Regions from separate parts of the Pseudomonas sp. Mb7 genome, predicted to be linked through region 2. Evidence: predicted binding sites of a transcription regulator. Region 2 holds the regulator's gene; each other region holds the start of a gene.
The links. The regulator FliA, encoded in region 2, starts transcription of late flagellar genes. The targets are predictions, from matches to a motif close to CTAAAGTTTNNNNNNNNNNNGCCGNTAA.

Region 1 (7,590 bases), 1.4 Mb from region 2:
CATCCTGTCACGGCTGATGTTTATTTCAGCGATCAGTCGTTTCGGCGGTTTCAGCTCAGCCATTGCCTGCATGAGCATCGAAACCGTGGGGCTGGTGCTGTTGTGGTTGGCACCGTCCACCGCGTTTGCCCTGATCGGCGCAGGACTCGCGGGGTTTGGCCTGTCGCTGGTGTACCCGGCGCTGGGTGTCGAGGCGATCAAACAGGTGCCCAGCTCCAGTCGTGGTTCCGGGTTGGGGGCTTATGCAGTGTTCTTCGATCTGGCACTGGCGATTGCCGGGCCGTTGATGGGCGCGGTGGCTTTGAATCTGGGGTATTCGTGGATTTTCTTCAGTGCGGCGCTGTTGTCGGTGATCGGATTGGGGCTGACCCTACTGCTGCAGCGCCGGGCGATGTCCTGAAGTTCGCCGCGATCCCCTGTAGGTGTGAGCCTGCTCGCGATAGCGGTGTGTCAGTCACCTAATATGTTGAATGGTATGACGCTATCGCGAGCAGGCTCGCTCCCACAAGGGTTCTGCACCTGACTATTGATCCGCGGTTTGCATGCCGGCCCGGGTCGGTTTACCCAAGGTGTGCGAGAAGAATCGCCCGGCCTCCGAGATCAGGTTGCGATGGATATCTTCGCGATCCACACCATCAGCATCGGTGCACAGCGCCGGCATCGCGCGAATCTGCTCTTCGTTACACGGCGCCATAAATACGAAGTGCCCAGCCCCTGCGAGTAATTTGAAATCCGGTGCCGTCGGCAGTTTGCGCGCCAGCGCGGCCGCATTCTTGTCGAAGGCCACCAGTTTGTCACCATCACCGCTGTAGAGCAGCACCGGCACATGCACATCGGCCAGGGTGTGACGGCCAAACTTCAGGCTCAGCGGCGCCATCAGCAACAGCGCATGAACGCGCGGATCGGCCACCGGTTGCAGATCATCCCGATCAACGATCAACTCACCTTGCGTATTACAGGCATCACGATCGTCCGGGCGCTCTTGGCAATACCGACGCAGGCGATCGAGATCCGGTTGCGCCCCGGACAGGATCAACGCGGTCTCGCCGCCTGCGGAATAACCGATCACCCCGACTTGATCGGCGTTGACGTACGGCGCAAGCATGCGATCGCCCAAGGTCGCGGTGATGGCTTCGGAAATCTGGATCGGCCGCCCGTAGAGGTTGCTCAGGGTGCCGAGTCGGCTGTGGTCTTTGGAATTGTCGCCGGGGTGAATCACCGCCACCACCACAAAGCCTTTGCGCGCCAGCGAGGTCGCCAGGTCGTGCAACGCCAGCGGCGTGCCGGTGTTGCCGTGGGACAGCATCAGCATCGGAAAGCGGCCGATGGCGACTTTGGTGTCTTCGCCGGCTTCGACCGAATAGCCCTCAAGCAGACTCAGGTGTTCACGATCGCTGGAGGGATAAAAGGCGATGGCGCGCATCGGTTGCAGGTCGAGCGGATCGAGGAAGGTCATCTCGTGATAACCGACGCTCCAGACCGGGTGTCGCCCAGGCGCGGCATGCACTGTGTTAAGGCTGCCGAGCAGGCAAATCAGTAACGTTGCACAAAGACGCATCATGGGATGCCCCACCCTGTTGTTACTCAATCGAAAGTTCCGTTGCGTTGCGGGCCTGAAACCCCGGGGATTCGGTGTTCCGGTACGACAATGCACTCAGACGCTGATTGTGTGACTGCATAACCCGGGCCAGATTATGTAACAGTCAGAAACAAAAAACTCCGTATTCGCCCCTTGCGGAACCAGAATACAGAGTTTTTTGGGTGTTACCTGAACATCAGCTGTTCTTTACGCAAGCCTTACGCGGCGGCGAACAGTTGCTCGCTGATCTTCGCTTGTGCAGCGGTCATGGCGTTGTTACGCACTTCGTCGCCATACGCCAGGCCTTCGGCGCGGACGATTTCGATGTCGGTGATGCCGAGGAAGCCCAATACCAGCTTCAGATATTCTTCGTGAGCGATGCCGCTGGCCTGACCGGCATGAATGCCGCCGGAAGTCGATACGATCACCACTTTCTTGCCACCGCACAGACCTTCAGGGCCGGCTTCGGTGTAACGGAAGGTTTGACCGGCGACTGCAACGCGGTCGATCCACGCCTTGAGTTGGGTCGGTACGGTGAAGTTGTACATCGGAGCCGCGATCACAACCGCGTCGGCGGCGATGAACTCGGCCAGGGTCGAAGCACTCAGTTCGGCTTCGTGCTGTTGTGCGGCGTTACGCAGCTCAGCGGTGGTGCCAGCGGCGACCAGGGTGGTCGACGAGAAGTGGCTGATGGCGTCGGCGGCCAGGTCGCGGTAGGTCACCACGGCGCTTGGCTCGGCAACTTGCCAGGCTTTGACGACTTCGCTGCTCAACTGACGGGAAGCCGAGTTGTCGCCCAGAATGCTCGAATCGATATGCAGCAGTTTCATGTGGAATCTCCTGGAAGGAATCGCCGGTGGCGACGGAATGGAGACAATCCTACGCAAGAAACCAATGGATGATTAGCCGCCTGAAATGCGATAGTTTGTCCCACTGATAGAACAGTCGGATGTCCCTGATGCAAGACCTCAACGATCTCTACTATTTCGCCAAAGTCGTCGAGGCCGGCGGTTTTGCTGCGGCTGGGCGATTGCTCGGGATTCCCAAATCACGGTTATCGCGGCGCATTGCCGAACTGGAAGAACGCCTTGGCGCGCGTTTGCTGCAACGCACCACCCGACAACTCAATCTCACCGCGGTTGGCGAACGTTACTTGCGCCACTGTCAGGCGATGCTTCTCGAAGCAGAAATGGCCGATGAGGCGGTGGCGAGCATGTCCAGCGAGCCGCGCGGGCGACTGCGCGTTTCCTGCCCTACAGGTCTGGCCCGGGAAATGTTGCCGTGGGTGATCAGCGATTTCCTCGGCAAATTCCCCCAGGTGCAACTGGAAGTCGTACTGCTCAATCGCCGGGTCGATCTGGTCGGTGAAGGCTTTGATGTCGCGTTGCGCGTGCGTGAGCATGGTGACGAGGATCCGCTGCTGGTGACCCGACGCCTGCGTCAGGCGCAGATGGTCGTGGTGGCCAGCCCGGCGTTTTTACAGGGCAAGTCGATCAACCATCCGCAAGACCTGAAGCATCTGCCCGTACTGGGTGCGCTGGAGGCCGATCGTATGGTGCATGTGCGCCTGCTCGATCAGCAGGGCCACAGTTTCGAACTGAACATGGAGGCTCGCCTGGGCATCGATGATTTTGTCGTGCGCAAGGCCTGCGTCCTTGCCGGTCAGGGTTTTACTCTGTTGCCGATGATGTATTGCGAAGCGGAGCTGGAAAACGGCACGCTGGTGCAGATGCTGCCAGAGTGGTCGCTGCCCGGCGGCTGGCTGCAAGCGGTGTATCCGCATCGGCGCGGGGTGATGCCGGCGGTGCGCGCGTGGATCGATCATCTGGTCGAGTCGTTCAATGCCTGTGGGGAGCGGTTGTTATGAGCAAGGGAAAGATGAGCGAAGCCGACGTGGCCGCGTTCTGCCTGGCATTGCCGGGCGCTCGGGAAGATTACAAATGGGGCGGCGTGCGAGTGTTTTCGATTGCCGGCAACAAGATGTTTGCCTTGCAGGGGCTGCGTGGGGATTCCCTGGCGTTCAAGGTCGACAAGGATTTGTTTCTTGGCCATTGCGACCGCCCGGGCATTCACCCGGCGCCGTATCTGGCGCGGGCGCAGTGGATCATCATGCATCCGCCCTACCCGCTAGGTGCCGAGGAATTGTGCGGGTTGTTGCAGCGCTCGCATCAGTTGGTGGTGAGCAAGTTGCCGAAGAAAACCCAAATCGGTTTGTTGCTGTAAACCCGATCCCTGTAGGAGTGAGCCTGCTCGCGATAGCGGAGTGTCAGTTGGAATTTCTTTGGCTGACACTCCGCTATCGCGAGCAGGCTCACTCCTACATTGTATTCAGAACAGCGCCAGCAGGTTCGAGCCAAGAAACAACTGATCGATCCAGAACACCTGGTGCAGCAGCACAATCACCCAGAATAGAATCTGAAACGACACCTTGCGCGTCTTGTGCCGGAACACCTGCTGGGCGATCAATGCGCCCGGCCAGCCGCCCGCCAGTTCCAGAGCATGGAGGATATTCTCCGGTGTGCGCCAGGCATCGGCGCGCGCCTTGCGCTTGTCTGCCCAGTACATGAAGAACGCCAACACACTCACAACACCGTAAGCCGTCAGCGGCACCAACGAAATCCCGCGCAACCACATCGACACCGAGCCGAACAGCGGCAACGCGCAGACGATCAGCAGAACCAGCAGTTTCAGCTTCAGATGCTGGATGTTGTTGCCGCCCGAAGGTCGCCCTTCGGGCCGGCGTGCGCGGGAATCACTCATGGCTTGGCCGCCGCCCAATCAATCCAGCCAAACTGCCACGTCGCCAGAATGACTAGACCAAATACGATCCGATACCAGGCAAATGCTGCATAGCTGTGGCTGGCGATGAACTTGAGCAAACCGCGCACGGCGATCATGGCGAAGATGAATGCGGTGACGAAACCGATGGCGAACACCGGGAAGTCCGCCGGCACAAACAAGTCACGGTACTTGTAGCCCGAGTAAACCGCCGCACCGACCATGGTCGGCATCGCAAGGAAGAAGGAAAACTCGGTAGCGGTCTTGCGCGACAGGCCGAACAGCAAGCCGCCAATGATCGTCGAGCCGGAACGCGAAGTGCCGGGAATCATCGCCAGACACTGGGCGAAGCCGACTTTCAGGGCATCTTTCCAGGTGATCTCGTCGACCGTTTCGGCGTGCACTTCATGCTGACGCTTTTCCGCCCACAACATGATGATGCCGCCCACCACCAACGCGGTCGCAACGGTAATCGGGTTGAACAGGTATTCGTGGATCAGGTCGGCAAAGATCACGCCCAGCACCACAGCGGGCAGAAATGCGATCAGCAGGTTGGCGGTGAAACGACGGGCGCTGGGCTGCGTCGGCAAACCGATGACCACATCGAAAATCTTGCGTCGAAACTCCCAGACCACCGCGAGGATCGCGCCGAGCTGGATGATGATATTGAACGCCATGGCCCGTTCGCCGCCGAAATCGAGCAAGTCGGCAACAATGATCTGGTGTCCGGTACTGGAAATGGGCAAAAACTCCGTCAGCCCTTCTACAACTCCTAGAATCAGTGCCTGCAAGGCCGTCCAAAGATCCATCAATCCCCCAAAGAGCGATGCGCGCCGGCATGCCCCGATAGTATTTTTCTAGCGTTCACTGCGATCAGCGTAGCTGTTTATGGCTGTACCGATTCCGCACACACAGGATCCACACGAAACGGTCAAAATTCCGTGAAATATCAATTTGGATTCAGGTTTTCACGCGCGGGGCCGAAATCCTAACAGACAAGCCTTATTAGCGCTGCCGCGTTATACGACTTGGGTCGCGTATGCCCGCTCACGAAATCGTGGTTGGATGCTGGCGGTCGTTTATTACAAGAAAAAGAATCCGGAGTGACAGCGTTATGAACAGCTTGCGCAGTGTGTCGATCAGCCGACGCTTGTGGCTCATCTTGATTGTGGCGGTGGTCATGTTGCTGACCTTGGGCGTGTTGATGCTCAAGCAGATCCACGACGATCTCTACCATGCCAAAGCCCAGAAAACCCAGCACGTCGTGCAGACCGCCAGCGGCCTGCTGACCTATTACCACGACCTCGAAACCGCCGGCACCCTGAGCAAAGAGGCTGCACAGAAACAGGCGCTGACGGCAATTCGCGGCCTGCGTTACGACCAGAGCGATTACTTCTGGATCAACGACCTCACGCCCGTGATGGTCATGCACCCGACCAACCCGAAACTCGAAGGCCAGAACCTCTCGGCGATCCGTGACCCGGACGGCTTTGCGGTGTTCAACGAAATGGTCGCCATCGCCCGATCGAAAGGCGCGGGCATGGTCGACTACCGCTGGCCAAAACCGGGCGCCAGTGAGCCGGTGGCCAAGACGTCCTACGTCAAACTTTTCGAACCGTGGGGCTGGGTGCTCGGCTCCGGGGTTTACGTCGACGACGTTCAGGCGGAATTCCAGGGCCAAGTGATCAAGGCTACGGTCATCGGCCTGGTGATCGCCGTGATCATGGCGCTGTTGGTGATCCTCATCGCGCGCAGCATCGTCCGCCCATTGCAGGAAACCGTGAACGCCATGGCCAACATTGCCAGCGGTGAAAGCGACCTGACCCGCAGCCTCGATACCCATGGCAAAGATGAAGTCACTGAACTGGCGCATCACTTCAACGCCTTCACCGCCAAGCTGCGCCGGGTGATCGGTGATTTGCAGGTGTCGGCCAGCGCCTTGGGCCAGTCGTCCAGCGAACTGGGCAACGACGCCTCGCAGGCTCAGCAACGCAGCCAGCAGCAATCGCAGCAGATGGAACTGGTGGCCACGGCGATCAACGAAGTGACCTATGGCGTGCAGGACGTGGCAAAGAACGCCGAGCACGCCGCCGCCGAAATGCGCGATGCCGAAGCGCAGGCGCAACAGGGCCAGATCAATATCGACGGCAGCTTGCAGCAGATAGACAAGCTGTCCGGCACCATTGATCAAGCGGTGGAAGTGATTCGCACCCTGGCTGCCGAAAGCACGCAGATCGGCAGCGTATTGGAGGTGATCCGTTCGATTGCCGAACAGACCAACCTGCTCGCGCTTAATGCCGCGATTGAAGCGGCGCGGGCCGGGGAGCAAGGTCGCGGGTTTGCCGTGGTGGCGGATGAAGTACGCTTGTTGGCGCAACGTACGCAGAAGTCGACGGCGGAAATCCAGTCGATGATCGAGCGCCTGCAGAACCATTCCGAAGCCGCTGTGAAAGTGATCGGCGACAGCAGCAAGGCGTCGCAACTGACCATCGAACAAGCCGGGTTGGCCGGTGCGAGCCTGAATGCCATTGGCCAGGCACTGCGTAATCTCAATGGCCTGAACGCGTCGATTGCCAGCGCCACGTTGCAGCAGGCGCATGTGGTCGAGGACATTAATCAGAACGTCACTCAGGCGGCCGGCCTCTCGCACAGCACGGCGATCGCTGCCGAACAATCGAGTGCGGCCAGCCTGAAACTTGGCCAGTTGAGCGAACAACTCAACGCCCTCCTGCGCCAGTTCCGCGTCTGACCCGTGTAACTGTGGTGAGCCCCCCTCACCCCAGCCCTCTCCCCAAGGAGAGGGGGCCGACCGAGGTGTCTCAAGCTATACGTCGACCTGAAAAATCGAGTCGATTATGGATTCAACGCAGAAAGATCAGGTCGGCGTATCTCGAACATCCAACTCGCTCAGTCCCCTCTCCCTACGGGCGGTCCGACGTTTCGGGAGGGTTAGGGTGAGGGGCTTTTGATCTACAGCGATCATCAGTACCTAGCCCAATGCAGTACAATCCGCCCCCTTCTTTCACTCCCCCAAGGAACCCCCATGTCCGGGCTTGAACTGTTTGCCGCCGCCCTCGGGGTGATCGCCGTGTGGCTGACGGTCAAACAGAATCCGTGGTGCTGGCCGATCGGTCTGGTCATGGTGTTGCTCTATAGCTGGATCTTCTTTGAAGTGAAGCTGTACTCGGACATGTTGCTGCAAGTGATTTACGCCGCGCTGCAAGTCTATGGCT
Region 2 (7,590 bases):
CGGGTGATGAATGTCTACCGGCTGATATTGAACAATACCTTCATGACTGCAGCCGAGGCCGGCGCCTGGTTCAGGCAGTTCGGTGCCGTTAGCATGGACAACAGTGGACAACCCATGGGATGGGGGATTTTGCATAACAACTTTGTTGACGTGACGCCCATCTATGGCGGGCGGGGCTTGTATTACGGGCGGTTTGTGTCGGTCAATCTTTCATACCCGCACTTGTATGCAATCGAACATTCGTTGCTGGTGAGCAACGGGGCCATGGGCAGTCGCAACGTGTTTTTATCTGATGGGGCGACTCGCTCTCGGGCAATGGGGTATTTCCCGACGTAGTCAGATAGGCGTCATGGCTGAAAGTGGCGGCGATCAGCGCTTTCAGCGGCTTTCCGGGCGGGGCAAGCCGTTCTGGAGCCATCACTGTGGATCGTTCCCGCGCATAGTACGGGAACGATTTTCTGCACGGTAGTCAGGCGTTAATTCGGCAATTCCAGATTATCCATCACCCGATTCACCGCCAACTCGCCGAGCATGATCAATTGCGCGATACCCAGCAGCGTCCTGCGCTGCGACTGCTCCTAGAGTCATTGGAGCTGCCAACGTTCGCTGCGAGACGAATGAAGGTGGCAGCTATACGCGGGTCGCAGACCGGGACTCTAGAACCGGCAGACCTGAAGGTCTCCCACGTACAGCCGCCATAAAAAAGCGGGTGTTGTGCGTCCAGAGATCGACGGGCTGCGAGACCCGATCGCTGATTCGTCAGCGACCGGACCACAATAGAACCCGACCCCAAGGCTCACAAGCCGGCGGATTCTGGCTTGGCTGTAGGCAATGGCGCAAGGATTTGTAGCCTTGAAGGCGTGTCTGAAGGTGTCTTTTAAACAGCTTCGTTTAAATCGAAAAATTTGTGCCGGACATAAGGGCCCCTTCGCGAGCAGGCTCGCTCCCACATTTTGGAATGCATTTCAATCTGACATCTGGAATGCAATCCCCTGTAGGCCTTCGCCTGCTCGCGATGAGGATTTTTCAGTCGATCAATTCGAACCAGACAAACCGCTACCGCGAGCAGGCGAAGGTCTACATTGGTCATGTTTTCTCTCCCCGGTCAAAGTTGGAAAGCTTCTTGCAGTACCCGCCGTGAGCCCGCTCTGGGCGTCAAAAGTTTGCTTTAAAGGAACGGGGAAAACCGGTGGATCGCTCTCAGTTATTCAACACTGCTCGCACAAACGTTGCCGACCTCAGTCGAGGCAATCTGGGCGTGCCGTTGTTGCTGCTGGTCATGCTGGCGATGATGATGTTGCCGGTGCCGCCGTTCCTGCTCGACGTGTTCTTCACCTTCAACATTGCCCTGTCGATCGTCGTCCTGCTGGTCTGCGTGTATGCGCTGCGGCCGCTGGATTTCGCCGTGTTCCCGACGATTCTGTTGGTCGCGACGCTGTTGCGGCTGGCGTTGAACGTGGCCTCGACGCGGGTGGTGATGCTCCACGGTCAGGACGGCCACGCCGCTGCCGGTAAGGTGATTCAGGCCTTCGGTGAGGTGGTGATCGGCGGTAACTACGTGGTCGGTATCGTGGTCTTCGCGATCCTCATGATCATCAACTTCGTCGTGGTCACCAAGGGTGCCGGACGGATTTCCGAGGTGAGCGCGCGCTTTACTCTCGATGCGATGCCCGGCAAACAAATGGCGATCGACGCCGACCTCAACGCCGGTCTGATCGACCAGAACCAAGCCAAGATGCGCCGTCAGGAAGTCGCCCAAGAGGCCGAGTTCTACGGTTCGATGGACGGTGCCAGCAAATTCGTCCGTGGTGACGCCATTGCCGGCCTGCTGATTCTGTTCATCAACCTCATTGGCGGTATGGCCGTGGGTATCTTCCAGCACAACATGAGCTTCGGCGATGCCGGCAAGGTTTACGCCTTGCTGACCATCGGTGACGGTTTGGTGGCGCAATTGCCATCACTGTTGTTATCAACAGCGGCGGCGATCATGGTGACCCGTGCTTCCGGTTCGGAAGACATGGGCAAACAGATCAATCGCCAGATGTTCGCCTCGCCAAAAGCGCTGGCGGTGGCGGCCGGTCTGATGGCGGTCATGGGCCTGGTGCCGGGCATGCCGCACTTCTCGTTCCTGAGCATGGCTGCGCTGGCCGCTGGCGGCGCGTACCTGTTCTGGAAAAAGCAGAACGTCGCTAAAGTCGTGGCGTTGGAAGAGGTCAAGCGCCAGCAGGATTTGCTGCCGTCGCCGGCCCGCGCCATGGAAACCAAAGAGCTGGGCTGGGACGACGTGACGCCGATCGACATGATCGGTCTGGAAGTCGGTTATCGCCTGATTCCGCTGGTGGATCGCAACCAGGGCGGGCAATTGCTGGCGCGGATCAAGGGCGTGCGCAAGAAGCTCTCGCAGGATCTGGGCTTCCTGATGCCTACCGTGCACATCCGCGACAACCTCGATCTGGCGCCAAGCGCCTATCGCCTGACCCTGATGGGCGTGATCCTCGCCGAAGCCGAGATCTACCCGGACCGCGAACTGGCGATCAACCCAGGCCAGGTCTACGGCACGCTCAACGGTATCAACGCCAAAGATCCGGCTTTCGGCCTCGAGGCGGTATGGATCGAAATCAGCCAGCGCGCCCAGGCACAATCGCTCGGTTACACCGTGGTCGACGCCAGCACCGTGGTCGCGACCCACTTGAACCAGATTCTGTACAAGCACTCCAGTGAGCTGATCGGCCACGAAGAAGTGCAGCAACTTATGCAATTGCTGGCCAAAAGCTCGCCGAAACTGGCAGAAGAGCTGGTGCCGGGCGTGGTCACGTTGTCGCAGCTGCTCAAAGTGCTGCAAGCGCTGCTTGCCGAACATGTGCCGGTGCGCGATATCCGCAGCATCGCCGAAGCCATCGCCAACAACGCCGCGAAGAGTCAAGATACCGCCGCGCTGGTGGCTGCTGTGCGGGTCGGCGTATCGCGCGCCATCGTCCAAAGCATTGTAGGCACTGAGTCCGAGCTGCCTGTGATCACCTTGGAACCAAGGTTGGAACAAATATTGCTCAATAGTCTGCAGAAGGCAGGACAAGGCTCGGAAGAGGGTGTTCTGCTGGAGCCAAGCATGGCCGAGAAGCTGCAGCGTTCGCTCATCGAAGCGGCGCAGCGTCAGGAAATGCAAGGTCAGCCGGTGATCCTCTTGGTAGCCGGCCCGATCCGCGCGATGCTCTCGCGCTTTGGCCGCCTCGCAGTCCCTGGATTGCATGTGCTGGCCTACCAGGAAATACCGGACAACAAGCAAGTGACCATCGTTGCGACAGTAGGGCCCAACGGCTGAGGTAGTGGTTTATGCAAGTTAAGCGTTTCTTTGCCGCCGATATGCGTCAGGCCATGAAGCTGGTTCGTGATGAGCTGGGCGCTGATGCCGCCATCATTGGCAACCGCCGCATTGCCGGCGGTGTCGAGTTGACGGCGGCACTGGATTACAAATTGTCGGCGCTGGCGCCACGGGTTCCGAACATGGAACTCGAAGACGAGCTGCGCAAGACCCAGTCGCGCATCGTCACCGCCCAGGCCGAGTTGAGCCTGCGTGGCGAAGCCGACGGCAACAGCAATCGCCAGATTTTCGCCGGGCTGCCGTTGACGGCCGGCCTGCCGCTGACCGCCGCTGAACCCCTGACCGAGCCGACTTACGCCGCTCCGGCGCGTCCGGCCCCGGCACCTGCGCAGTCCTCCGGCGGTGTCGATCCGCGTGCACTGGATTCGATGCGCTTTGAATTGAACAGCCTGCGCGAGCTGATGGAAGTTCAGCTCGGCACCCTGGCCTGGAATCAGCTGCAAGGCAGCCGTCCGGCGCAAGCCAACCTGTATCGCCGTCTGCAACGTATCGGCCTGTCCGGCCCGTTGTCGCGCGATCTGCTGGCGATGATCACCGATATCGAAGAACCGCGTCAGGCCTGGCGCATGTTGCTCGCGCACCTGGCACGGATGATTGCCGTACCGGAAGTCGAGCCGCTGGAAGAGGGCGGTGTGATTGCCATGGTCGGCCCTGCCGGCATGGGCAAGACCACTACACTCGCCAAGCTTGCCGCGCGTTATGTGCTCAAATACGGCGCGCAGAATGTCGCGCTGGTGAGCATGGACAGTTTCCGTATCGGCGCTCAGGAACAACTGAAGACGCTGGGCCGCATTCTCAATGTGCCAGTGACCCACGTCGATCCGGGCCAATCGCTGGTGCAAGCGCTGGATCCACTGCTGCGCAAACGCGTGGTGTTGATCGATACTGCCGGCCTGCAAGCCAGCGATCCGGCCCTGCGCATGCAGCTGGAAAGTCTGGCCGGGCGTGGCATTCGTTCAAAAAATTATCTGGTCTTGGCAACCACCAGCCAGAAACAGGTTCTAACCGCCGCTTATCACAGTTACAAGCGTTGCGGGCTTGCCGGCTGCATCCTGACTAAACTGGATGAAACGGCCAGCCTTGGCGAAGTGTTGAGCCTGGCGATCAGTCATGAATTGCCGGTCGCGTACCTGACCGATGGCCCACGGATTCCGGATGATTTGCATCTGCCGCGCCGTCATCAACTGGTCAGCCGCGCCGTCAGCGTGCAAATGCAGGAAGAACCCAGCGAAGAAGCCATGGCTGACATGTTCGCTGATATCTATCACAGCCCGACCAAGCAGGTAGGCTGAGGTATTCATGAACAGTTTTTGTACCTACATCGATGGTCTGCCATGCATTGTTCCGGTTGTGAACGCGCAGCCAGTAATGTGGCCTCCGTCTATGCAAGACAAGGTAAAGAAATAACATGGGCAGCATGCATCCCGTACAGGTGATCGCGGTGACCGGCGGCAAAGGTGGCGTCGGCAAGACTAACGTGTCAGTGAACTTGTCGCTGGCGCTGGCAGAGCTTGGCCGTCGGGTCATGCTGCTGGACGCCGACCTGGGTCTGGCGAACGTTGACGTATTGTTGGGGCTGACCCCTAAACGCACGCTGGCCGACGTCATCGAAGGCCGGTGCGAGCTGCGCGACGTGCTGTTGCAAGGCCCCGGTGGCATTCGCATTGTGCCGGCGGCGTCCGGCACGCAAAGCATGGTGCACCTGAGCCCGGCGCAACATGCCGGCCTGATTCAGGCGTTCAGCGACATCGGTGACAATCTCGATGTACTGGTGATCGACACTGCTGCGGGTATTGGTGACTCGGTAGTCAGTTTTGTTCGCGCCGCGCAAGAAGTGTTGCTGGTGGTCTGCGATGAGCCGACCTCGATCACTGACGCTTACGCGCTGATCAAACTGCTCAACCGCGATTACGGCATGAACCGCTTCCGCGTCCTCGCCAACATGGCGCAGAGCCCGCAGGAAGGGCGCAACCTGTTCGCCAAGTTGACCAAGGTCACGGATCGCTTTCTTGACGTGGCCCTACAATACGTCGGCGCCGTGCCTTACGACGAAAGCGTGCGTAAAGCGGTGCAGAAGCAGCGCGCGGTGTACGAAGCCTTTCCGCGTTCCAAGTGCGCGCTGGCGTTCAAGGCGATCGCGCAGAAGGTCGACACCTGGCCGCTGCCCGCCAACCCGCGTGGCCATCTTGAGTTTTTCGTCGAGCGCCTCGTGCAGCAAACGGCAGGGCCCGTGCTATGACCGCAAGCGGTATGAACTACTACAAGAAGTCGGCACGTGACGCGCAGTACGAGTTGATCGAGCGTTACGCGCCACTGGTCAAACGCATTGCCTACCACTTGCTGGCGCGCTTGCCGGCGAGTGTGCAGGTCGAAGACCTGATCCAGGCCGGGATGATCGGCCTGCTTGAAGTCTCGACCAAATACGACGCCAGCAAAGGCGCCAGTTTCGAAACGTACGCGGGCATACGAATCCGCGGTGCGATGCTCGACGAAGTGCGCAAAGGGGACTGGGCGCCACGCTCGGTTCACCGCAATACCCGTATGGTCAGCGACGCGATTCGCTCAATTGAAGCTAAAACCGGCCGTGATGCTAAAGATCACGAGGTTGCGGCCGAACTCCAATTGAGTCTCGACGATTACTACGGGATTTTGAATGACACCTTGGGCAGTCGCCTGTTCAGTTTCGACGACCTGTTGCAGGACGGCGAACACGAAGGGCTGCACGAGGATGGCGCGAGTGCTCATATGGAGCCGTCACGCGATCTGGAAGATGAACGTTTCCAGGCAGCGTTGGCGGACGCGATTGCCAATTTGCCGGAGCGTGAGCGACTGGTGTTGGCGCTGTACTACGACGAAGAGCTGAACCTCAAGGAGATCGGTGAAGTCCTTGGCGTCAGTGAATCGCGGGTCAGCCAGTTACACAGCCAGTGCGCGGCCCGTTTGCGGGGGCGTTTGGGGGAGTGGCGAGCGCGCTGAAGGCAGTGTGGGGACACTGCGAACGAGGCTGGTGCGGTGATGAACGGCACCGGTCTTGCTCTGTTGTGCTCCAGACAGTCTTCGAGTGCTGCGCCGATTGATTGAAGTGGCGCGTCCAGGTGCTGGGCGCGTTTAAGACTGCTTGGAGGTCGAATTGAACAAAGACATGAAAATCCTCATCGTTGATGACTTCTCAACGATGCGGCGGATCATCAAGAACCTGCTGCGTGATCTTGGGTTCACCAACACCGTCGAGGCTGACGATGGCGTGACTGCCATTCCAGTGCTCAACAGCGGAAGCATCGACTTTCTGGTAACGGACTGGAACATGCCGGGCATGACCGGTATCGACCTGCTGCGCCACGTGCGTGCCGATGAAAAACTCAAGCACCTGCCAGTGCTGATGGTGACTGCAGAAGCCAAGCGCGAGCAGATCATTGAAGCCGCTCAGGCCGGTGTAAACGGCTACGTAGTCAAACCTTTCACGGCTCAGGCGTTGAAAGACAAAATCGAGAAGATTTTCGAACGCATCGGCTGATGAACGCGCGGGGGAGCTATGGAGCATAACGAATCTTCACAGGGCGATTTCGAGTCGACCCTGAAAAAACACGCGGTCGAACTGGTCGAAAGCCTTGAAAAAGGCAGGTTCGGCGACGCTGTGCAACTGATCCATGAGCTCAATCAGACCCGTGACCGTGGCCTGTACCAGGAAGTCGGCAAGCTCACACGTGAACTGCACAGTGCGATCGTCAACTTCCAGATCGATCCGAACATGCCGCAGGCCGAGGAAGTGTCGCAAATCACCGACGCCACCGAACGCCTGGGCTATGTGGTCAAGCTGACAGAGGCCGCGGCCAACCGCACCATGGATCTGGTGGAAAGCGCCACGCCGGTGGTCAACAGTCTGGCTGATGAAGCGCAGACCTTGAGCGCCGATTGGGGTCGCTTCATGCGACGCGAGGTCGGGGCTGAAGAGTTCCGCGAGCTGGCGCGCCGGGTCGACGGTTTTCTGTCACGCAGCAGCACGGACAACCGTGCGGTGTCGAGCAATCTCAACGACATCCTGCTGGCCCAGGATTACCAGGACCTGACCGGTCAGGTGATCAAGCGTGTGACCCAACTGGTCACCGAAGTCGAAAGCAATTTGCTCAAACTCGTCCTCATGGCCAGTCAGGTCGACCGCTTTGCGGGCATCGAACATGACCGCGCCGCGATGCTTGCAGAAAAAGATCCAC
Region 3 (7,590 bases), 1.7 Mb from region 2:
TGGAAGGGCCATCGCTCAACGGATAAAAGGTACTCCGGGGATAACAGGCTGATACCGCCCAAGAGTTCATATCGACGGCGGTGTTTGGCACCTCGATGTCGGCTCATCACATCCTGGGGCTGAAGCCGGTCCCAAGGGTATGGCTGTTCGCCATTTAAAGTGGTACGCGAGCTGGGTTTAGAACGTCGTGAGACAGTTCGGTCCCTATCTGCCGTGGACGTTTGAGATTTGAGAGGGGCTGCTCCTAGTACGAGAGGACCGGAGTGGACGAACCTCTGGTGTTCCGGTTGTCACGCCAGTGGCATTGCCGGGTAGCTATGTTCGGGAAAGATAACCGCTGAAAGCATCTAAGCGGGAAACTTGCCTCAAGATGAGATCTCACTGGAACCTTGAGTTCCCTGAAGGGCCGTCGAAGACTACGACGTTGATAGGTTGGGTGTGTAAGCGCTGTGAGGCGTTGAGCTAACCAATACTAATTGCCCGTGAGGCTTGACCATATAACACCCAAGCAATTTGCGTCGAAGAGACCAGATTGCGGTGTGTGAAGACGAAACGAACCGAAAGTTCGATGTTCACAAACACCGAAAGCTATCACATACCCAATTTGCTGAAGCGAGGCCACAAGGCCACGAGTCAGTACCCGAATTTCTTGACGACCATAGAGCGTTGGAACCACCTGATCCCATCCCGAACTCAGCAGTGAAACGATGCATCGCCGATGGTAGTGTGGGGTTTCCCCATGTGAGAGTAGGTCATCGTCAAGATTAAATTCCGAAACCCCAATTGCGAAAGCAGTTGGTGTTTTGTTTTAGTAGAAGTAACTGTTTTTGCTGGCTCGTTACCGTGTTGACGGGCCAGATAAAGAATTTCTTGACGACCATAGAGCGTTGGAACCACCTGATCCCATCCCGAACTCAGCAGTGAAACGATGCATCGCCGATGGTAGTGTGGGGTTTCCCCATGTGAGAGTAGGTCATCGTCAAGATTAAATTCCGAAACCCCTGTCTGCTAACGCAGACAGGGGTTTTGTCATTTCAGGGCCTGCAAAACCGATGATCAGAAAGCTTTACGTGTCTTGCTGATACGTCGGGCCTGCCATTTGCGCCACCAGATGTAGACGCCAGTCCCCGACAAGTCTGCAATCAAAGCGGCTAGCACCGTGATCATCACTTACCCCTTAACACCAATGATTCGACCTCCATGTAACGGCACCTGCAACCGGTAAAACTGCTCTCCCAACGTCCCCTGCCCAGCAATCTCCTGCCCTGACAAGCGCCCGTCCGTACCATGAAATCACAACCAGAATTTGCAATTGCCGCTCCAACATTGCTCCTGAAAAACACCGTGACGAACGCTCTGGCACGCCGTTGGGCGGGAATCTGGCAGAAATACCATCCATTTCCTGTGTGGCCCTAAGATTTCTCCGACACGTGCCGACAGACTGGTGAGACATGCGTGCACCAAAGTAGAGCGGCTAGTAGAACGCTGCCTGCACTGTACATGGAATGTTGCATCCGGAACGCATCCCCACTTTTGGCATAAGAAGTCCCATGAAATGAATCTCAAGTTCAGCCATAAAATCCTGTTGGCCGCCTCGGGCGTCGTGGTCCTGGCGTTCGCGCTGTTCACCCTCTACAACGACTATCTGCAGCGAAACACCATTCGCCAGAACCTCCAGTCTTCCGTGCAGCAGGCCGGTGATCTGACCGCCAGCAGCGTGCAGAACTGGATGAGCGGGCGGATTCTGGTGCTGGAAAACCTCGCGCAGAACGTTGCCCATCAGGGCAAGGACGCGGATTTCCCGGGCCTGGTCGATCAACCAGCGTTCACCTCGAACTTCCAGTTCACCTATGTCGGTCAGGCCAACGGTGTATTCACCCAGCGCCCTGACGCGAAGATGCCGGACGGCTATGACCCGCGTCAGCGCCCTTGGTACAAGCAAGCAGTCGCTGCCGACAAAACCATGCTGACGCCGCCGTACATGGCGGCCGTCGGTGGCTTGGTGGTAACCATCGCCATGCCGGTGAAAAAGAACGGCGAACTGCTCGGCGTCGTCGGTGGTGACCTGAGCCTGGAAACCCTGGTGAAGATCATCAACTCGGTGGACTTCGGTGGCCTTGGCCATGCGTTTCTGGTCAGCGCCGACGGTCAGGTGATCGTCAGCCCGGACAAAGATCAGGTCATGAAAAACCTGAAAGACATCTACCCGAACACCAGCGTGCGCATCGAGAAGGGCAACCAGAACGTCGTGCTCAACGGTCAGGAACGTATTCTGTCGTTTACCCCGGTCAGCGATCTGCCGAATGCGCAGTGGTACATCGGTCTGTCGATCGATCGCGATAAAGCCTACGCCGCACTCAGCCAATTCCGCACCTCGGCGCTGATCGCGATGTTTGTTGCTGTGGCTGCGATTGCGCTGCTGCTTAGCCTGTTGATCAATGTGTTGATGCGTCCGCTGACCACCATGGGTCGTGCGATGCAGGACATCGCTCAGGGTGAAGGCGATCTGACCCGTCGTCTGGTGGTTGAGAGCAAAGACGAATTCGGTGAATTGGGCAGCGCATTCAACCAGTTCGTTGAACGGATTCACGCGTCGATTTCCGAAGTGTCCTCGGCAACCCGCCACGTGCATGACTTGTCGCAGCGCGTGATGGCGTCGTCCAACGCTTCGATCGTCGGTTCTGACGAACAAAGCGCGCGCACCAACAGCGTGGCTGCCGCTATTAACGAGCTGGGCGCCGCCACTCAGGAAATTGCGCGCAACGCCGCCGATGCTTCGCAACACGCCAGCGGCGCCAGCGAGCAGGCTGATGACGGTCGTCAGGTGGTCGAGCAGACGATTCAAGCGATGACAGAGTTGTCGCAGAAGATCAGCCTGTCGTGCACGCAGATCGAAACCCTGAACGCCAGCACCGACAACATCGGCCACATCCTCGATGTGATCAAAGGGATTTCGCAGCAGACCAACCTGCTGGCACTTAACGCCGCAATCGAAGCGGCGCGTGCCGGTGAAGCCGGACGTGGTTTTGCCGTGGTGGCGGACGAGGTGCGAAACCTTGCCCATCGCACCCAGGAGTCGGCGGAAGAGATCCACAAAATGATCACGTCGTTGCAGATCGGTTCGCGGGAAGCGGTGACCACGATGAACGCCAGTCAGGTGTCCAGCGAGCAGAGCGTGGAAGTGGCCAATCAGGCCGGTTTGCGTCTGGTCAGCGTGACTCAACGCATCGGTGAAATCGACGGCATGAACCAATCGGTGGCAGCGGCCACTGAAGAGCAGACCGCGGTTGTGGAAACCCTCAACGTCGACGTTAACCAGATCAACCTGCTGAACCAGCAGAGCGTCGCCAACCTCAATGAAACGTTGAAGGATTGTGATGCGTTGTCGCAGCAGGCCAATCGTCTGAAGCAGTTGGTCGACAGCTTCAAGATCTGACCTGAAGTCAGACCGCGTTATCGTTTATCGCGAGCAGGCTCACTCCTACAAATTAACCGGGCTCCATCTGAAGGAACCCGATCAACTGTAGGAGTGAGCCTGCTCGCGATAGCGATCTAGAACTCCCCGCCAAGCTCAAGCCTTAAACAAACAGCTTCAGCACATTCCCCATCGCATCATCCGCAAACCCCTGCACAAAATCCTTGAACCCTGGCAGTGCCTCTTCACCGCCCGAAGCCGGCTCGGCAATGATCGTCCACGTCGCCCGAGACTTACCCGCGCCCAGCGATTCGACATTCATCGCCGCCCACAGATTCGCCACCCCCAACGTGTTGTAAATCGTCGTCCAGGTCATGCTTCGGGCCTGCTCATCGCGGGAGTTGAGTTGCTCGACCACCACGTTGCCATCCTTAAAGCATTTCTTGCGCAGCGAGGACACGCCCTCGCCGATTGTTTCGATGTGCGACAGCGCCGGAATGAAACGGTCGAATCCGCCGAAATCGCCGACCACCGCCCAGACCTGCGCCGCGTCTGCTGGCACTTCTACCGAAGACACTACGTGGCAGCCATGCGGGTTTTTGATCAGGGTGTCGGGTTGCAGAGTGCTCATGGTGTTGCTCCTGTTTGATGGATCAGATGAAGTTGATTTCTTTCAGGTAATCGCAGCCACGACGCAGCAGTGCCGGGGATTTCTGTGGGTAGTGCGCGCCCATCAACTGCACGCCGGCCTCAGCGTTGGCATGGCCAATCAGGGAGATGTCGCCGATGTCTTCTTCGAAGCCGTTGAGGTAGAAACCGAGCACGCCGAACAGCGCGTTGTCGGCATCGACACGCCCGAGCTGCTGCTGCCAGTCGGCGACGCTGACCAGTGCGAACTTGCTGCCGGTTTCGCGGAACGAAGCGACGTAGGCATCCCAGCTCAATGGCTCGGGGTTATGCAGGTTGAACACTGCACGTTCGGGTGAATAACGGCTGGCGTGGAAGGCAATGAAGCGGGCAAGAAAGTCCACTGGCATCAGGTCGAAATTCAGCGCGAAGGCCGGCACCTGGCCGAGCTGGATCGAGCCTTTGAGCATCAGCATCAAACGGTTTTTGTGCGGCTGACAAACACCGCTGAGGCTGTTGAAACTAATGTTGCCGGGGCGATACAGATTGACCCGTACACCGCGTTCCCGCGCCCGTTCTAGGATGCGTTCGCCGACCCATTTCGACAGGTTGTAGCCGTTGCGGATGTAGATCGGTGGGGTCGTGGCGGCTGGCAGTTCCAGCACCCGTCCAGCATCGTCCACCGTGCTGGAAGCCGACAGCGTCGAGACGAAGTTGAAAACCTTTTTGCTCTGCCCTTCGCACAAGCGCAGCAGGGCGAAAATCGGTTCGACGTTGTCCGCCGCCAGCGACTCGTAATCGAGTACGTGATTGACGTTAGCGGCATTGTGCACCAGTGCGCCGAACTCGCGATCCAGGCGCTGATAGTCGTCGTCATTCAGGCCCAACTGCGGGCGCGTAATATCCGCCGCGTAAACCCGCACGCGACTCAGATCCAGATGCTCCAGGCGGTTTTCACGCAGTGACTCGGCAAAGCGTTGCGCCGCAGTTTTACCGCCGCCGTCGCGCACCAGACACGCCACTTCGCTGGCGCCCCAACCGAGCAGCGCCTCAACGATGTGCACGCCGACAAAACTATTGGCGCCGGTTACGATGACTTTATGCACATCGCCCATGTGGCTGATCGGCAGTGGCTCGATTTCCAGTGCACGCTCGGCGTCGGCCATGGCCTGGGCGCTGAGTACGGCGCTGTCATCGGTGCCGCGTACCAGCGTTGCCAGTTTGATGATGGTCGGCAGTTCGATGAAGCGGTTGATCGAAATGCTACGCCCGAACTCCTCACGCAAACGCAGCAACATGCGCGAGAGCAGAATCGAGTGGCCACCAAGATTGAAGAAGCTTTCGTCAGTGGAAATGTCGCTGCTCGGCAGCTCCAGCAACTCCGCCCAGATCTCCAGCAACAGCGCTTCATCGGCATTCACCGGCAGGCATTTCGGCCCGTTGTCCTGCACGCTCACTGGCAGTTCCAGCAGTGCTTTGCGATCGACTTTGCCGTTGCTGGCGAACGGCATGCTCGCCAGCTCGGTCCACGCCACCGGTTGCATGTAGTCCGGCAAAAACTGTCTGGCGTGGGCTTTCAGCGCGTCGCGTGCGGTGTCCGATTGCGCTTGTGCGAGGAACGCGAGAATGCGCCGCTGACTGTCGATCACCACCGCCATTTGCCGGTACAACTGGCTCTCGCGCAGGCAGCGCTCGATCTCTTCCGGCTCGACCCGGAAGCCACGGATTTTTACCTGATTGTCGCGCCGCCCGCACAGTTCGATACCGTGCTCGCCCCACCTGGCCATGTCGCCGCTGCGGTAGGCGCGCAGCGTTTGGCCGTCCGGCAATTGCAGGGTCAGATAACGCTCGGCGGTCTGCTGCGGATTGTTCAGATAACCGAGGCAAACACCGGGGCCGATGATGAACAATTCGCCGACGGTGTGCTCCGCCACCGGTTGCAAATCGTCATCGAGAATCAGCACTTGGCTGTTGGCGATTGGTGCCCCGAGGGTGCGGTTACTGTCGCCCGGTTTGAGCTGGCGCGCGGTGATCAGTACGGTGGCTTCGGTCGGGCCGTAAAGGTTGTGCAGTGTGCCTTGACGGGTCAGTTGCTCAATGACAAACGGCTCGCAGACATCGCCGCCGGTCATCACTTGCACGCCTTCCAGTTGCTCCAGCGGCAGGATGCTCAACAGCGCCGGTGGCAGGAATGCGTGGGTCAGGTGTCGGCGGCGGATCAACGCGACCAGTTGCAATGGATCGCGCCGTTGCGTGTCGTCCGGCACCACCAGTTCGGCACCTTCCAGCAGGGTCGGGAAGATGTCGATCAGTGACGAATCGAAGCTCAGCGACGAGAACTGCAAGACCCGACTCTCGGCCTGCAATTGCACGTAATCGGCGTACCACGCGGTGAAGTGCGCGAGGTTGGCCTGACTGAGCAACACGCCTTTCGGATGTCCGGTGGTGCCCGAGGTATAGAGCGCCATGCACGGTGCATCAAGGTCGGGACGGCGGCGCATTAGCGGTTGGCTGAGATCTGCCTCTGAGCTGTCGATGCGGCTGACGTCCAGCCCCGCCATGGATGCGCTGAGCGGATGCTCGCCATCATGCAGCAACAGCAGCGCGCCAGCATTTTGCAGAATGTATTGCTGACGCTGTAACGGATGACTCGGCTCCAGCGGCAGATACACCGCGCCGCTGCCGAGGATCGCCAGAATCGAGGCGAACAGCGCCGGGCTTTTTGGCAGGCAAATGCCGACCACCCACGGTTTTGGCTGTTGCTCGAGCAAGGGCAGCAACCGCTGCTGAAGCGCACGACTGTGAGCGTGCAGTTGGCGATAGCTGATCGACTGTTCGGCGATGTGTAGCGCCGGGCGTTCAGCGTGGTGGATCAAGCTTCGTTGCAGGCGCTCGATCACCGGGATCTGCGCCTCTTCCAGCAGTGTGAGATTGGTCGTGTCGTTGCGGCGATGGACGTAAGCCAGGCTGTCGAGGAACAGCAGGTTTTCCATTCTCTCGAAATCCGGCGCAGTCACTGACGCGGCCTGCTGCAGATAGTCAGCATCACGGGAGAAGCGGCTGACCAGCAACGCCACTTCATCGACCACCTGCGTCAGCACCCGTTGCCGCAGCGCCTGCCCATTGCCGGACGGCTCATCGCCAATCGGCACGCGGCTGATCAGTGACGAGCCAAGGAAACACAGCAAATCGAGTGTCGGCAAACCGGCATGGCTCTGCACGCCGACACCCAAACGCAGATGCAGGTGCGGGATCGAGCAGAAATCGCCGGCGCCGATAAAACCATCGTCGATGATCAGATCCACCGTCGCTGCACCGGCAGCGCTGCGCTGCAATGAGTGACCGTGTTGTTCCAGTTCCTGCGCCAGGTCGGTCATCGCCTGGCTGGCGCCAATCAGCAAAATGTCGAGACGTTTCATGTCGGCCTCCTCATCAAACCAGGTAATCGCGTAACGCGTGCTGCACGCACGGCGTGTCGAGCAGCGAGCTGTTGTGGAAGAACTTGACGATGTTGCCCACCAGCGGATGGTGGCGATTGATCGGGAACG
Region 4 (7,590 bases), 1.2 Mb from region 2:
CTTCGGCATAACGGGCAGGGCTGGTCAGGTCCACCAGAATCAGTTCAGGGGAATCGAGACGCGGGAGCAGGTCGCTCGCCTCGATGACGAGCGGCAAGCCAGAGAAGTCAGACATGTGAGGTCTCCAGAGCACAAAGGGGAGGATTGTAGCGCAGCCTCATCGGCCGCGGCTGCTAAAGCTGTGCAGGGCTTTTTCGATGCACTGTGCGGTTTTGCCAAAGGCTTGCACGGTGATATCGGCGAACGGCCCGCCGCCCTGATCGGCGACAACAATCATGATCACCCGGCCGTTATTGACCAGGGAACGCAGGAACAGATACTCGCCACGAAACAGGGTGCGCAGGCTCGCTGGCAGCAGAGCGGAGAACTGAGCGTTGTTCTCGGGATTGATCCGCACCTGCGCCTGTTGCGCGAGCAGCCGTTGCAAGACCTTGCTCTGGCTGACGACGAAATTCAGCGCCGCCGCTTCTTTCGGCAGCCCGGCGGTTTGATTCACGCGCAGATTGGACTGTGTGCGATCGGCCATCAGGATCATCACCCGGCGCATGCCGCTGGCGACCAGCGCATCGCGAGCGGCGACGGTCAGGCTCATGGCATTGGTGAAGCGGCTTGGCTCGGCCAATAGCTCGGCGCATTGCTGGCGCCATTGCGTCAGATCTTCCGAGGTTGGCGCAGCGGCGGGCAGCATGCCGGCTGGCAAACGATGAGTGCCCCACGGCCACAGCAACGAAACCGCCGGATGCCACAGGTCGGGCATCGCATGATGGCGCGCACTGTTGGCGGCTTGCTGGTGCAACTGTTGTTGCACTTCATCCATGGAAATCTGCAGATAAAGGCTGGTCAGGTACTGCCAGCGCTCACTGTGCGGACTGTCCCACGCCTGTTGCGCCGACAGTGCCAGGCCGTTGGCCAGCAGCACTGTATTGGCCGGCTGATTGAGCCAGCGGCGCAGGGTCGGGTCGTCATCAAGCCGGTTTTGCTGGCGCAACGGATGTTCGCTGTCGCGGGCGATGCGCAGCACTTTGACCAGTTCGCGCTGTTCACTCAGCAGCAGCTTATAACCCTGCTGCACCCAGATCGGCAGGTGCCAGACTTGCACCAGCGCCTCGGCGATTTTCAGCAGGCGTGCGCCGAACAATTGCTTTTCAACCACGCGCGCCGATTCGCCCTTGTGGATAACCCGCAGTTCCCATTCTTCGAGCAATTGCGGATAAGTCAGCGCCAATGGCCACAGCGGCGACAAAAACAACAGGCTGCCCCAATGAATGTCCTGCCACAGTCGCGCCAGGCGACTGGCGAAAAAACCGTTGGCCTGTTGCGTCGCGTGCTGGCTGATCATCTGTAACTGGCGCAAGGCTTTGGGAATCTGCATCTGCGGTTCGGCGGGCAGGCGCGCGAGCAATTCTTCGGTCCGCGCCAGGCCCAGACGATTGATCGCCACCTCAAGGTTTTCCGCTGGCGTGGCCATGGTGCCATGGGTGTGACGATTCGCCTCACGGATGATGCTCAAGGCCAGTGCCGGGCTGTCCTGCATCAGGTCGGCGATGTCGCGCAACGAGCTGCGGTTGTCGCGGATCGCCCGACAGACTTTGTCGTGAGCCTCTTGCGGCACGGGCAGCCGGACGCTGTCGAGCAGCTTGACCCAGCCGTCGAGTGTGGTCGGTTTTGCGTGTGGGACGTTCGTTTCATTAGCCATGTCTGGACGGGATCTTCACTGACTGTAGACGCGCCCGGCATGGGCTAAATTGGCTTTTCGCCTGAACTGGCTATAGTCTGGCGCAGTTTTGCCGATAAGTAGAAGAAGAGATTTTTTAACTTCCGAATATGACCTTGAACCCGACTTAAATAAGTACTTTCTACCTATGGCTAAAATTATCGGCATCATCGTCGTATTCGCGAGCGTGCTCGGCGGATACGTGCTTTCCCACGGCAAGATTGCCGCCCTGATCCAGCCCTTCGAGGTGTTGATCATCGGTGGTGCGGCACTCGGTGCATTCCTGCAGGCCAACCCCGGCTACATGACGATGCACGTGCTCAAGAAATCCCTGAGCATGTTCAGTTCGCGCTTCAGCCATACGTTCTATCTGGAAGTGCTCGGGCTGATCTACGAGATCCTCAACAAGAGCCGCCGCGAAGGCATGATGGCCATCGAAGGCGACATCGAAGATGCCGCTGCGAGCCCGATCTTCGCCAAATACCCGGCAGTGCTCAAAGACGAACGCATGACCGCGTTCATCTGCGATTACCTGCGCATCATGTCGTCCGGCAACATGGCGCCGCACGAGCTGGAAGGCTTGTTCGACATGGAGCTGTACAGTCTGAAAGAAGACCTCGAGCATCCATCTCATGCGGTGAACGGCATCGCCGATGCCATGCCCGGTTTCGGTATCGTCGCGGCGGTACTCGGTATCGTGGTGACCATGGCCTCGCTGGGTGAAGGCGATCAGAAGTCCATCGGCCTGCACGTCGGTGCGGCACTGGTCGGTACCTTCTTCGGTATTCTCGCGGCGTACGGTTTCTTCGGCCCATTGGCGCATTCCCTGGCCCACGATGCCAAGGAAGAGCTGAACGTCTACGAAGCCATCAAGGCCTCGCTGGTGGCTTCGGCTTCCGGCATGCCGCCTTCGCTGGCGGTCGAGTTCGGTCGCAAGGTTTTGTATCCGGCGCACCGTCCAAGCTTCGCCGAGCTGGAACAAGCGGTTCGCGGTCGCTAAGTCATGGAAAATAATCAGCCGATTATCATCAAGCGCGTCAAGCGCATAGCCGGCGGGCATCACGGCGGGGCGTGGAAAATCGCCTTCGCCGACTTCGCCACGGCGATGATGGCGTTCTTCCTGGTGTTGTGGCTGCTGTCCACCGCGACGCCCGAGCAGAAGATCGCTATCGCCGGTTACTTCAAAGACCCGGTCGGCTTCTCCGAAAGCGGCACGCCGTACATCATCGACCTGGGCGGCACGCCGACCCTGGCCCCGGAAAACACCCTTAACCCGGAAGTGAAATCGCAGCCGCAGCCTGACAAGGTTACGGTCGATACTGAACAGGTTGAAGGCATGGCCGAGCAGGTCGAGAAGGAACGTCTGGAACTGCTGCTGCAAGAACTGCAGAACAAGGTCGATGAGAACCCGCAGTTGCAGAAGTTCAAGGATCAGATCCTCTTCGAGATCACTCCGAACGGTTTGCGCATCCAGATCATGGACGCCGAGAACCGGCCGATGTTCGACTCCGGTTCTGCACGCCTGAAACCGTACTTCGAAGACATCCTGCTGGCCATGGCCGACACCATCAAAGCGGTGCCGAACAAGATCAGTATCAGCGGCCACACCGATGCCAAGCCTTATATCGGTACCGGTGATTACGGTAACTGGGAGCTGTCGGCCAACCGTGCCAACGCAGCCCGGCGTGCATTGGTTGCCGGTAGTTATCCGGATGCGCAAGTGGCGCGGGTAGTGGGTTACGCCTCGTCGGCATTGTTCGACAAGGAAAACCCATTCAATCCGGTCAACCGCCGCATCGATATTGTCGTGCTGACCAAGAAGGCCCAGGCGGCCATCGAAGGTGCGCAAGGTGCCGACGCGGCTAAACCGGCGGATCAGAGTCAGAACGGCAACGCGCCGGCGACACCGGTTGATCCGAACGCGCTGCCGGCGGATCAGCAACCGGTGCCGGCGCACGAGCTTCGCGAGCGGTTGAATCTGTTCGACGACGCCGCACCGAAACCGGCCGAGCCGGGGAGTGCGGCGCCTGCTCCCGCTACTCCGCCAGCCACTGCACCGGCTCCCACGCCCAAGCAGTGATTCACAAAAAGCCACGGTCACCGTGGCTTTTTTGTTTCTGCCTGCGTCGCAATGAGCAGTCGCAGTATTCGCAATCACGGAAGATCAGTTATGGAAAGACTCAAAGCCTATTTTCAGCGGCACGGCAACGCACCCTTCAAGTTTGGTGAGGGGCGGGTCAGTGGCTATATATCAGCCACCCTCGGGCTGTTGAGCCTGTTGGCGGTACTCTGCTTTCTCTTCCCGGAATGGCTGACCACGGCTGAACTGCGCAAGGTCTATGACGAGCAATTTGCGCGCACCACGCTGTTGCTCGGTCTGGTGCTGTCGTTCAGCCTCGGCACCCTGAATATCCTGCTCAACAAGCGCAAACGTCTGGGGATTACCGGATTGGTGGCGTCGGGGCTGGCAGTGTTTCTGGGCGGTACCAATGTCCAGGTCAGCGCGATCGGGCAGACGCCGTACTCGCTCGGTCTGGACTGGTTTGTGCTGGCGCTGCTGGTGTCGGCCATCGTGTTCATTCCTCTGGAAAAGCTCTATTCCAAGGACCCCGAGCAAAACATCCTGCGCCCGCACTGGCGCACCGACCTGACCTACTTTTTCGTCAGCCACATGCTGGTGCAGTTCATCCTGATTTTCATCACCGCCTCTTCGAGTTACATCGCCGGTTGGGCGATGTCGCCGGGCTTGCAAGCGAGCGTGCAAAGCCTGCCGCTCGTTGTGCAGTTTCTGCTGGCGATACTGGTCGCCGATCTCGGTCAGTACTGGCTGCACCGGCTCTACCATGTAGTGCCATGGCTGTGGCGCATTCACGCGGTGCATCACTCCAGTACGCACATGGACTGGCTCGCCGGCTCCCGCGTGCACTTCATTGAAATCCTGCTGACCCGCACTGGCGTGCTGGTGCCATTGATGCTGCTGGGCTTCGCGCCGCAAGCGTTGAATGCCTATGTGATCCTGGTCGGTGTTCAAGCGGTACTGGCCCACGCCAACGTGCGAATCAACGGCGGCTGGCTGAACTACCTGATCGTGCTGCCGCGCTATCACCATTGGCACCACGCTCGGCACAAAGACTACATCTACAAAAACTACGCGATCCACACGCCGCTGGTGGACATGCTCTTCGGGACGTTCAAGCTGCCGCCAAAGGAATGGCCGGTGCGTTATGGCGTGTTTGGCAAGGAACTGCCGGGCGGGATTGTGCGTCAGCATCTGTATGCGTTTCGCAAGCCTGAGCCAAAGGTGGTTGTGCCAAAACCGCCGGCCAGCGTGTGAGGCAAAAAAAAGCCGCGAGATGATCGCGGCTTTTTTACGTCTGTCAGAACCCACGCCGAATCCGGTTCTTCAGTTGTTCGTGGAAAATCTCGGCGTTGCGCTTATAGATGCCGCTAAAGGATTCATTGCTCGAATCCAGCGTCATCGAGCGTTTGTTGGACACTTCCTCACGATACGCGTCGATAAAGAAATTCAGATCACTGTCCGTGCTCAGCTTCGGCCACTTATCCAGATACAACGGCAGCTCCGTCGGCCCGGTCTTGAACGAGCAGATCCGCCGGTTGCTGATGGTCGCTTCGCCAATTTCGAACGGCACCCACCACGATAACGCAGTCTTTTCCGAGACCACTGCCAGCAGGTGCGTGCATTCGGTGATGTTGCGGGTGATGACCCCAGTGATGTCGTCGGTGGTCTGCGACTCGGGGTCGAGCACGTCGAGGTAGGTTTTGATGTTGGCCTGGATCAGGCGGCTATTGATGGCGATGGCGTGGGCGCGATCCATGTGGCGGTAGCTGATGAATACGGGCATCAGATGTGTCCTTTTATGGCGAGTTCGCGGTAGTAGGCGCCGAGGGCGATGAGGCGGCAGCCGGTGGAGTTGATGGCGGCGTAATACATGTGTTCGGCGTCCACGGGCTCGATCAGGCTGTGGCGATTGCACATTTGCAGTTGCTTGAAGATGTCGCCGTGCTCGGGGTTGAACTGCGCTTCGGTGGGCTCGTAGCTGGGGTCGAGTCTGAAAACGAAGCTCGGTTCCGGGAACCAGTCCTTGAGTTTGCGCAGGGTTTCTTCGGCGATCAGCGGCGCGACCTCGCGTAGCGGCACAAACTGCGAAACATTGGTCTTGAATACCGGACGCTGTTCCCAGGCTCCCAGCGCATTGTCGACAAACGAATAGACGCTACCGGGGGTGACCTTGCCGAGTACGTTGGCGGCGCCACCATGCAGCGCTTGCAGCAACAGATCCGTAAATACCCCGTGACCGCGGCTTTCCAGGGCGTACTGTTCTTTTTTGCAGGCGGTGAGAATGGTCACGCCTTCGCCGATCACACTGCTGCCGCCGCGCAGGTTGCGCAGGGCGCCTGCTGCACCGGCCTGGCAGCAATCGAGAATGATGATTTTATTCTTGATGTGCGGGGCTTTGTCCGCCCATTCCAGAATGTCGCTGATGCGAATACCGTCTCCGCCAGGCTGATAGTCCTGGGGAATGAGTAGTCCTTCGTCGATGCTGGTGTCGAACTGCCCATGACCGGCGAAGTACAGCAGTGCCACGTCACAGTCGCCTGAGAACAGGCTCTGGATCTGCTGTTTCATGTGTTTGAGCGTTATTTGTTCTTCGGCCGACGTCAGCACTTTGCTGCTGAAGTTCGGGCGCCCGTTGGCGTGACGCTCCAGTACCGAAGCCATGGCCATTGCGTCGTTGTTGCAACCGCTCAACGGCGAGACGTAGTCGTAGTGGTTGATGCCGATAAACAGTCCCTTGCGCATAATCACACCGCCGTATGCAGGCGAATCGCGCTGACGATGCTATTGGTGTTCCACGCGCATTCGGCGTGTGCCGCGTCACGTACCACGGCGGAAATGCGCTCGGCGCCGAATGGCTTGATCGCGATGATCACCTTGCCCATGCGTTTGGCGATCTCGATTTCCTTGTTGATCCACTTGCTGTAGGTCGAATACATCCCGGCCATGATTAGTACCGCCGAGCAGGGGCGAATCTTGTTTTCGATGGCTTCTTCGAGCTGCTTGTCGGTCTGCGCGCCCAGGATCGGGTTATGTGGCGGCACGGAAAAATTCTTGAAACTGAAATCCGGCTTGGCGCCGAGCAGGCGTACCAGATTGTCGTGAGTGTGGGCGTAGTTCCACGAATGGCTGATGAACAGGTGATAGGTCTGCATGGGGTTCCTCGAAGGTCGCGAAGGTGCGAAGGAGGACCCCAATCTAGGCATCTGGAGCTTGCCTACAAGGGTTGGGCGGTGAAAGAGAAATGTCCTGCAAGCAGGCGTGTGCGGGCCTGTAAGAAAAGTCTGGCGTTTAACGGAATCGGGGGGTTGTCAGGCGTAGTCCGACATCCGGCAGCCCTCGGGCGAGGTACTGCCGGTGCAGATGTTTAGTAGCCGTTTTCCGGCAGGCTGGCGATGATCGAGCGGTAGCTGTTCATCCGCTGCTGCTGCACGCGGCCATCTTCCAGCGCCTTGAGCAGTGCACAACCCGGTTCACGGTCGTGCTTGCAGTCGCGGAAGCGGCAGGTGCCGAGCAGGTCATTGAACTCGATGAAACCGGCTTCAACATCGGCGCGGCTGACGTGACCCAAGCCGAATTCGCGGATACCCGGGGAGTCGATCAACTCACCGCCGCCAGGGAAGTGGAACAGGCGCGCAGTGGTCGTCGTGTGCGTACCCTGACCGGACAACTCGGACAACGGCCCGACACGGGTTTCCACTTCAGGCAGCAAGCTGTTGACCAGCGACGACTTGCCGACACCGGACTGGCCGACGAACACGCTGATGCGCCCGTCGAGCTGCTGTTGCAGTTGTTCCAT

Region 1: ACOYXH_RS10940 (methyl-accepting chemotaxis protein) is a predicted target of FliA. The motif match lies at 5,317-5,344, and genes of this name have one in related genera.
Region 3: ACOYXH_RS26180 (methyl-accepting chemotaxis protein) is a predicted target of FliA. The motif match lies at 1,413-1,440, and genes of this name have one in related genera.
Region 4: motA (flagellar motor stator protein MotA) is a predicted target of FliA. The motif match lies at 1,767-1,794, and genes of this name have one in related genera.

What each region holds. Positions count from the first base shown of each region.
Region 1 is NZ_CP186501.1:2,387,139-2,394,728, reverse strand. It holds gene ACOYXH_RS10975 (MFS transporter) at 1-400, shown strand, start outside; gene ACOYXH_RS10970 (alpha/beta hydrolase family protein) at 524-1,561, opposite strand; gene ACOYXH_RS10965 (FMN-dependent NADH-azoreductase) at 1,798-2,409, opposite strand; gene ACOYXH_RS10960 (LysR substrate-binding domain-containing protein) at 2,538-3,446, shown strand; gene ACOYXH_RS10955 (MmcQ/YjbR family DNA-binding protein) at 3,443-3,802, shown strand; gene ACOYXH_RS10950 (DUF1294 domain-containing protein) at 3,908-4,339, opposite strand; gene ACOYXH_RS10945 (undecaprenyl-diphosphate phosphatase) at 4,336-5,166, opposite strand; gene ACOYXH_RS10940 (methyl-accepting chemotaxis protein) at 5,472-7,106, shown strand; gene pnuC (nicotinamide riboside transporter PnuC) at 7,401-7,590, shown strand, end outside.
Region 2 is NZ_CP186501.1:990,234-997,823, forward strand. It holds gene ACOYXH_RS04510 (Ig-like domain-containing protein) at 1-336, shown strand, start outside; partial or broken gene ACOYXH_RS04515 (DUF6124 family protein) at 477-572, opposite strand; gene flhA (flagellar biosynthesis protein FlhA) at 1,190-3,319, shown strand; gene flhF (flagellar biosynthesis protein FlhF) at 3,331-4,671, shown strand; gene fleN (flagellar synthesis regulator FleN) at 4,788-5,618, shown strand; gene fliA (RNA polymerase sigma factor FliA) at 5,615-6,355, shown strand; gene ACOYXH_RS04540 (chemotaxis response regulator CheY) at 6,522-6,893, shown strand; gene ACOYXH_RS04545 (protein phosphatase CheZ) at 6,912-7,590, shown strand, end outside.
Region 3 is NZ_CP186501.1:5,772,363-5,779,952, forward strand. It holds rRNA gene ACOYXH_RS26160 (23S ribosomal RNA) at 1-497, shown strand, start outside; rRNA gene rrf (5S ribosomal RNA) at 649-764, shown strand; rRNA gene rrf (5S ribosomal RNA) at 870-985, shown strand; partial or broken gene ACOYXH_RS26175 (PepSY domain-containing protein) at 1,057-1,293, opposite strand; gene ACOYXH_RS26180 (methyl-accepting chemotaxis protein) at 1,556-3,436, shown strand; gene ACOYXH_RS26185 (SRPBCC family protein) at 3,579-4,046, opposite strand; gene ACOYXH_RS26190 (amino acid adenylation domain-containing protein) at 4,069-7,461, opposite strand; gene ACOYXH_RS26195 (diiron oxygenase) at 7,475-7,590, opposite strand, start outside.
Region 4 is NZ_CP186501.1:6,255,225-6,262,814, forward strand. It holds gene rhdA (thiosulfate sulfurtransferase) at 1-115, opposite strand, end outside; gene ACOYXH_RS28295 (HDOD domain-containing protein) at 158-1,696, opposite strand; gene motA (flagellar motor stator protein MotA) at 1,863-2,714, shown strand; gene motB (flagellar motor protein MotB) at 2,718-3,794, shown strand; gene ACOYXH_RS28310 (sterol desaturase family protein) at 3,885-5,048, shown strand; gene ACOYXH_RS28315 (toll/interleukin-1 receptor domain-containing protein) at 5,092-5,577, opposite strand; gene ACOYXH_RS28320 (caspase family protein) at 5,577-6,536, opposite strand; gene ACOYXH_RS28325 (TIR domain-containing protein) at 6,539-6,946, opposite strand; gene rsgA (small ribosomal subunit biogenesis GTPase RsgA) at 7,159-7,590, opposite strand, start outside.